2 linked regions of the Rhodopseudomonas boonkerdii genome follow. The protein of the gene in region 2 binds, or shares a complex with, the protein of the main gene of each other region. Links are inferred from orthologs where the notes say so. Each region holds a gene or a part of one and is shown on either strand. Other genes may lie near its edges.

What was found.
Region 1: the proteins of xseA (region 2) and E0H22_RS07825 are in contact, whole or in part, in a cryo-EM structure (PDB 8TXR), measured with the Escherichia coli proteins. The link is inferred for Rhodopseudomonas boonkerdii from one-to-one orthologs.

Annotation. Positions count from the first base shown.
Region 1 is NZ_CP036537.1:1,672,739-1,675,811, forward strand. What follows is about bases 286-3,035. They hold E0H22_RS07825 (exodeoxyribonuclease VII small subunit), read right to left. Parts: upstream 1,912-3,035; coding sequence 1,660-1,911; downstream 286-1,659. Other genes in these bases: E0H22_RS07820 (SGNH/GDSL hydrolase family protein), read right to left, coding at 286-1,527; E0H22_RS07830 (histone deacetylase family protein), read right to left, coding at 1,998-2,939; E0H22_RS07835 (DUF2927 domain-containing protein), read right to left, coding at 3,009-3,035. Outside these bases: more of E0H22_RS07820, read right to left, coding at 220-285; more of E0H22_RS07835, read right to left, coding at 3,036-3,073. UniProt on the Escherichia coli protein: Bidirectionally degrades single-stranded DNA into large acid-insoluble oligonucleotides, which are then degraded further into small acid-soluble oligonucleotides.
Region 2 is NZ_CP036537.1:1,417,913-1,421,102, reverse strand. What follows is about bases 246-3,112. They hold xseA (exodeoxyribonuclease VII large subunit), read left to right. Parts: upstream 246-808; coding sequence 809-2,416; downstream 2,417-3,112. Other genes in these bases: E0H22_RS06590 (TadE/TadG family type IV pilus assembly protein), read left to right, coding at 2,632-3,112; purD (phosphoribosylamine--glycine ligase), read right to left, coding at 246-725. In the rest of the region: more of purD, read right to left, coding at 1-245; more of E0H22_RS06590, read left to right, coding at 3,113-3,190. UniProt on the Escherichia coli protein: Bidirectionally degrades single-stranded DNA into large acid-insoluble oligonucleotides, which are then degraded further into small acid-soluble oligonucleotides.

The sequences.
Region 1 (3,073 bases), 260 kb from region 2 along the record:
GCCTTATAATGGGCTTCGATTTTTCGTCGTGGTATCTAGCATGCTTGATTGCTTCTTCATCCGAACATTTTAGTCAGATGGTTGAAGCGCTTATCACCGTTAACGACCGGCGTCGCCGCCTGGTTCACTGCAGATGAACCTTGTCCCTTTACACCAAAGCCTTAGCCAAAGCCAACCATGGAGGCCTTCGGGTTCCGGCTGCACATTCGCGTAGCTGGGTTAGCCGAGCCGCCGGACTGCCGGTCGACTATCGCTGGACGACGGCGAAATGGCACTTCTTGGGCCCAAATCAAGCTCCTTCCATGCATTTTCGCGGGTTGTGAGGTCGCCGTTCACCAATGCGAGGGTTGCGGCAGGCTGAGCCATACGTTCACGGAGAGGAACCGGGCCGCAAACGATCATAAAAAAATCGTAGGGGTGCGGCCGTTCGTTGGCCATTACGAACTGGAAATGAACGCGGAAGAACTTCCAGCGGAACCGGTGGTAATGATCGGAGCGTACGATTTCGCGAAATCTCACCGGTACTATGATCGGGTTTCGCTTTTCGGGCCCGACATGGATTCCGTGTCCGGCAACCGGGTCGAAAGGATAGAAATTCATCACGTCCTTGCGTGACTGGCAGTCGATCCAGTCAATCGACGGTTCTATAGCCAGTCGTCGCAGATTGTCGCGAAATTCCCGCGCGCCCTTATGGAAGCCGACGATCGGCATGTTGCCGCCGAGCGTCAGCAGCACGATACGCGGACCGTGGCGCCCAAGATCGGGATCAAGCTTCAAAGCGCGGGCGAGGATCTCCGAGCCGAGAAACGAACCGGAGCTATGGCCGACCAGTACTATCTCCTGCGCATCGGAATTTTGCGCGACTTTCACCAGATGCTGGGCAAACCGGTCGATACGCGCATCCCATTCGGGCCGGTTGCCATGCGAGAACTGCCACGTGAAAATGGTGTCGGCCATCAGATAGAGCAGATAGGTGCGCTCTTCGGTGTATTTCACCAGCGAGCCGAGCACGGCGATAAACACGGCTAAGGCGGCGCAGCCGACCAGAAAGCTGTGTATCCCGAGCATCTTGAGCGCCCAGGCCACCAGCCACGCGACCGCAGCCGACCAGATGGCCTCGTTCAGCAGCACAAAGTGGGGCCAGCTGATGAAGGTGGCAAAACGCCAATGGGCACGCCAGAAGCGGCCCATGGTGCCGGAAAACACCAACCCCCAATAGATCAGCATGCCGTGGGCAATGGTGCGCCAGATCGGCGCCGCGAGATCCCGCTGAATCAGGTCTTCCCAGCGAAGGAAGTCGTAATTGGTCCTTGTCTGCCAGCCGTCGCCGGCGGTCTCGATGGTCCAGGAGGCGGATTCGTGAGCAAATTCGCCGCCCGCGTGTTCCTTCGGACGCCCGACCGTGGTCGTCAGGCCATACAGGCGGCCAAACTTGCGCAGTTCCGTGCGGAACATGCGGTAATATTGCGCGAGGCCCCGCGGGTCGTATCCCTGCACATAGATGACATGACGGTGCTCGACGCGCACGCTGGTTCCCCGAACTGACAGCGGACTATAGCAGGGTGCGCCACAGGCCAAGCTCTAAAATCGACGCATAACGCCGTCTGAGGGTTGTGGGAGGTTGCACGAACTCATCCGGGCAGCTGGGCGGCGGCGCGTCTATTCCACGTCCAGCGGCTCCATGCCGACCGGCTGGCCGTTCGCATTGGTGGTGATCTTGTCAACGCGTGCTTCGGCCTGGCGCAGTAACTCGTCGCAACGGCGTTTCAAAGCTTCGCCACGTTCATAGATCGCGACCGATTCCTCGAGTGGCACCTTGCCTTCTTCCAGGCGGCGCACGATCGATTCGAGCTCTTCGATCGCCGTCTCGAAAGTCAGTTTCTTGACGTCGGCGTGGATGTTCTCGGCCATTCGCTCTTCCGTGTGCGTTCGGGACGCGCAATTCTATAGAGATGTTTGCGGGCGCAATGTGGCGACCCGGTTGCATTGCACACGCGCTATGCCGATGTTGGCTTGCCCATCAGTGCAGTCACATGCGCTGCAACCGATTCCTGCAGACCCTGTAGATCGTAGCCGCCCTCGAGCACCGAGACAATGCGGCCGCCGGCGGTCTGATCGGCAAGATCAAGTAGCTTGCGCGTCACCCAGCCGAAATCGGCCGCATCGAGTTCGAGCGAAGCGAGCGGATCGCGGCGATGCGCATCGAAGCCGGCCGAGATGATGATCAATTCGGGAGAAAATTTCTGAAGCTGCGGCAGGATCAGGTTATCGAAGGCCGCGCGGAATTTGGCGCTGCCGTCGCCGTCGCGCAGCGGAGCATTGACGACAGTGTCGTGCTCGCCGCGTTCCTGCGTGGCGCCAGTGCCGGGAAAGAGCGGCATCTGATGAGTGGAGCAGTACATCACGCTCTTGTCGGCCCAAAAGATCTCTTGTGTGCCGTTGCCGTGATGCACGTCGAAATCGACCACTGCGGCACGGCTGATGCCATACGTGCGCTGCGCATATCGCGCGGCGATGGCGGCCTGATCGAAAAAGCAGAAGCCCATCGCCTTGTTGCTCTCGGCGTGGTGACCGGGCGGACGCGTCGCAACGAAGGCGTTGCTGTGCTCGCCCTTCATGACAGCGTCGGTGGCCGTAATGGCCCCGCCGACCCCGCGCATCACGGCCTCCCAGGTGCCCGGCGAAAGCGATGTGTCACCATCGATATAGACCAGGCCGCTGGCTGGCGCGATGTGCCTGAGTTCATCGATATAGTGATTGTCGTGGCAAAGGCTGACGTGATCGAGGCTGCCTTCAGGCGCGTCCGCCCGTACCAGCGCATCGAAGCTGGTATCGCCGAGCGCCTGTGCAACCGCGCGCATGCGGTCCGGCCGTTCGGGATGGCCGGGTGGCGTGAGGTGATTGAGCGAGGCCGGATGCGAGAGAAGGAGCGTCGTCATGCAATGGTCCCGGTGCGGGAGATGTCGGTTGCGACAACCTAACGCGTCAGGACGAGTTCCGATAGCCTTCTAGTCCGGCAACTCATTTACCTTGCTCACCCACAGGCGTACGTCTGCGAGGACCTGAGGCAACA
Region 2 (3,190 bases):
TTCTGGATAGCATCGGTGAAAACCGGCGCCGGTGAATAGGCGCCCATGCCGCCCGTATTCGGGCCCTTGTCGCCGTCGAAAGCACGCTTGTGATCCTGCGCCGCCACCAGCGGCAATGCGTTCTCGCCATCGCATAACACGAAGAACGAGGCTTCCTCGCCGACCAGGAATTCCTCCACAACGGCTTCGGCGCCGGCTGCGCCAAAACCGCCGCCGAGCATCATGTCGATGGCATTCTCGGCTTCCTGCAGCGTCATCGCGACGACGACGCCCTTGCCGGCGGCCAGCCCGTCTGCCTTGATAACGATCGGCGCGCCCCGGGCGCGGATATAGGCCTTGGCCTTGTCCACATCGCTGAAGCGTTCATAGGTGGCGGTCGGGATATTGTTGGCCTTGCAGATATCCTTGGTAAAGCCCTTCGAGCCTTCCAGGCGAGCCGCGGCCTTGCTCGGCCCGAACGCCTTGATGCCCGCCGCGGCGAGATCGTCCACGATGCCGGCCGCAAGCGGTGCCTCCGGGCCGACGACGACGAAATCGACCTTGTTGTCGCGGCAGAATTTGATCAAGGCAGGATGATCCGCAACATCCAGCGCGACGCACTCCGCTTCCCGCGCGATGCCGGCATTGCCCGGCGCGCACCATAGCTTCGTCAACAGCGGCGATGCGGCCAGTTTCCATGCCAGCGCGTGCTCGCGACCACCGGAACCGATGAGAAGAATGTTCATGGGAAGACTGCCTGGCTGGGGTTTTAGATGGTTTTGCCAGCGTTTAGCATGCTAATCCGCTGCCGCAACAGCTTGAGATCCCGATGCCCAAAGCCGCAGCCGCCCCGCTCACCAATTCTGCCGAATTCACCGTCTCGGAGCTCTCCCAGGCGCTGAAGCGGACGGTGGAGGACGCTTACGGAAACGTGCGTGTCCGCGGCGAGATCACCGGTTTTCGCGGGCCTCATTCCTCCGGCCACTGCTATTTCTCGCTCAAGGACGAGAGCGCGAAGATCGAGGCTGTGATCTGGAAGGGCGTGCATGGCCGGATGCGGTTTCGGCCGCAGGAAGGCCTCGAAGTCATCGCCACCGGCAAGCTGACAACTTATCCCGGCTCATCGAAATACCAGATCGTCATCGAGGCCCTGGAGCCCGCGGGTGTCGGCGCGCTGATGGCGCTGATGGAGGAGCGCAAGCGCAAGCTCGGCGCCGAGGGCCTGTTCGACGAAGCACGCAAGCAGCTTTTGCCGTGGCTGCCCGAAGTGATCGGCGTCGTCACCTCGCCGACCGGGGCCGTCATCCGCGATATCCTGCATCGGCTGAACGATCGCTTCCCCCGCCATGTGCTGGTGTGGCCGGTGCGCGTGCAGGGAGAGGGCTCGGCCGAACAGGTGGCGGCAGCGATCCACGGCTTCAACAAGCTGGAGGCTGGCGGCAAGATTCCGCGCCCCGACCTCCTCATCGTCGCCCGCGGCGGAGGTTCGCTGGAAGACCTGTGGTCGTTCAACGAAGAGGTCGTGGTGCGCGCCGCGGCCGAGAGCATGATTCCGCTGATATCGGCCGTCGGCCACGAGACCGACATCACGTTGATCGATTTCGCCTCCGACAGGCGCGCGCCGACACCGACGGCTGCAGCTGAGATGGCCGTGCCGGTGCGGGCGGAGCTCCTGGTGGAGATCGGCACCTTCGAACGCCGCATGATGCTGTGCTGGCAGCGTGCGCAGGAATCCCGCCGCAACGAGCTGCGTGCGGCCGCACGTGCCTTGCCCAACGCCGCCGATCTGCTTGCGATCCCGCGCCAGCGTCTCGACAGCGCCGGCGCCTCGCTGCCGCGCGCGCTCAGAGCCAATACCCATGCGCATCATCGCCGCTTCGTGCAGGCGGCATCCGGCCTGACGCTGCGCGTGTTGCGCGCGCAGATCGCCCATGCGACGCAGCGGCAGGCGGTGTGCGGCGAGCGCCTGAAGCTCTCGGCTCGCGCATTGCTGCGCCAGCGCCGCGACCGTTTCGCTAATCTCGAACTGCGCCTCAAAGCGTCGAAATCCGCCAATGAGCAGGCTCAGCGCAACGCGATCGCGAGAGATCGCGAACGCGCCCTACGCTTGAGCGAACGTGCCCGCCGCGCGCTGACGACGCTGCTGCAGCGTCACGCGGCGCGCGCCGAAGCCTCCAACAAACTGCTCGCTGCGCTCTCCTATCGCAGCGTCCTCGCCCGCGGCTTCGCGCTGGTGCGCGACGAGAACGGAACCGCCGTGCACGAAATGGCGGGTGTCAATGCCGGCGCACGATTGAACATTGAATTTGCCGATGGCCGCATCGATGTGACGGCCGACGGTGCAGCGCCGGCATCGCCGCGCGCAGAGAGATCAGCTGCCCCGAAACCTAAAACATCGAAGCGCACTGCCAAGATTGACCAGGGCGATCTGTTCTAGAGCAGCTTCTGCTTTGATGGCATCGTGTCCCGGACGCGCTTCTTTTGGCCTCTTGAACATGCGCATCCGCCAGGATGCCGACCGTTCATCTGACCGGACGCCACCGAAATACCGCTGGCACCGTTATTTCGATTCGTATCGCCTTTCATAACCTTTAGTTGATTTTCCATAGGTACTCATCTGCCCGTCCGTACTCAGAACGAGCACACATTTTCATGTTTAGGAATTTTCGATTTAACTTTAATTCCTACGTCAGGGATCGCCAGGGGAACGTCGCTGTTATCTTCGCGCTGGCCTCCGTACCGCTCCTATCGTTCATGGGCGGGGCCATCGATCACGGTCGCGCTGCAATGATCCGCTCCAAGCTGCAGGGCGCGCTCGATTCTGCCGCCATCGGTGCGATCGTTCAGAAATCGACAGCATTTGCCACAGCCGGCTCGATGTCCGCTGATGGCGACGTTCCCGGCGGCTCGACCACGGCGATCAACTATTTCTACGCCAATACCGCGAGCATGAGCGGCTACACGATCAATAGCGTAACTGCCAAAGTATCGAGAACCAATGGTATCGTGACGTCCAGCATGCAGTTTTCGGCTGACGTCCCGACAACGTTCACTTCCATCATCGGCTTTCCGAAACTGACCGTCACCGGCGTCGCGACCGCCACGGCCACGATGCCCCAATTCATCGACTTCTACCTTCTGCTCGACAATTCGCCGTCGATGGGTGTCGGAGCAACGCCCGCGGACGTCGCGATGATGGTCAACAACACAT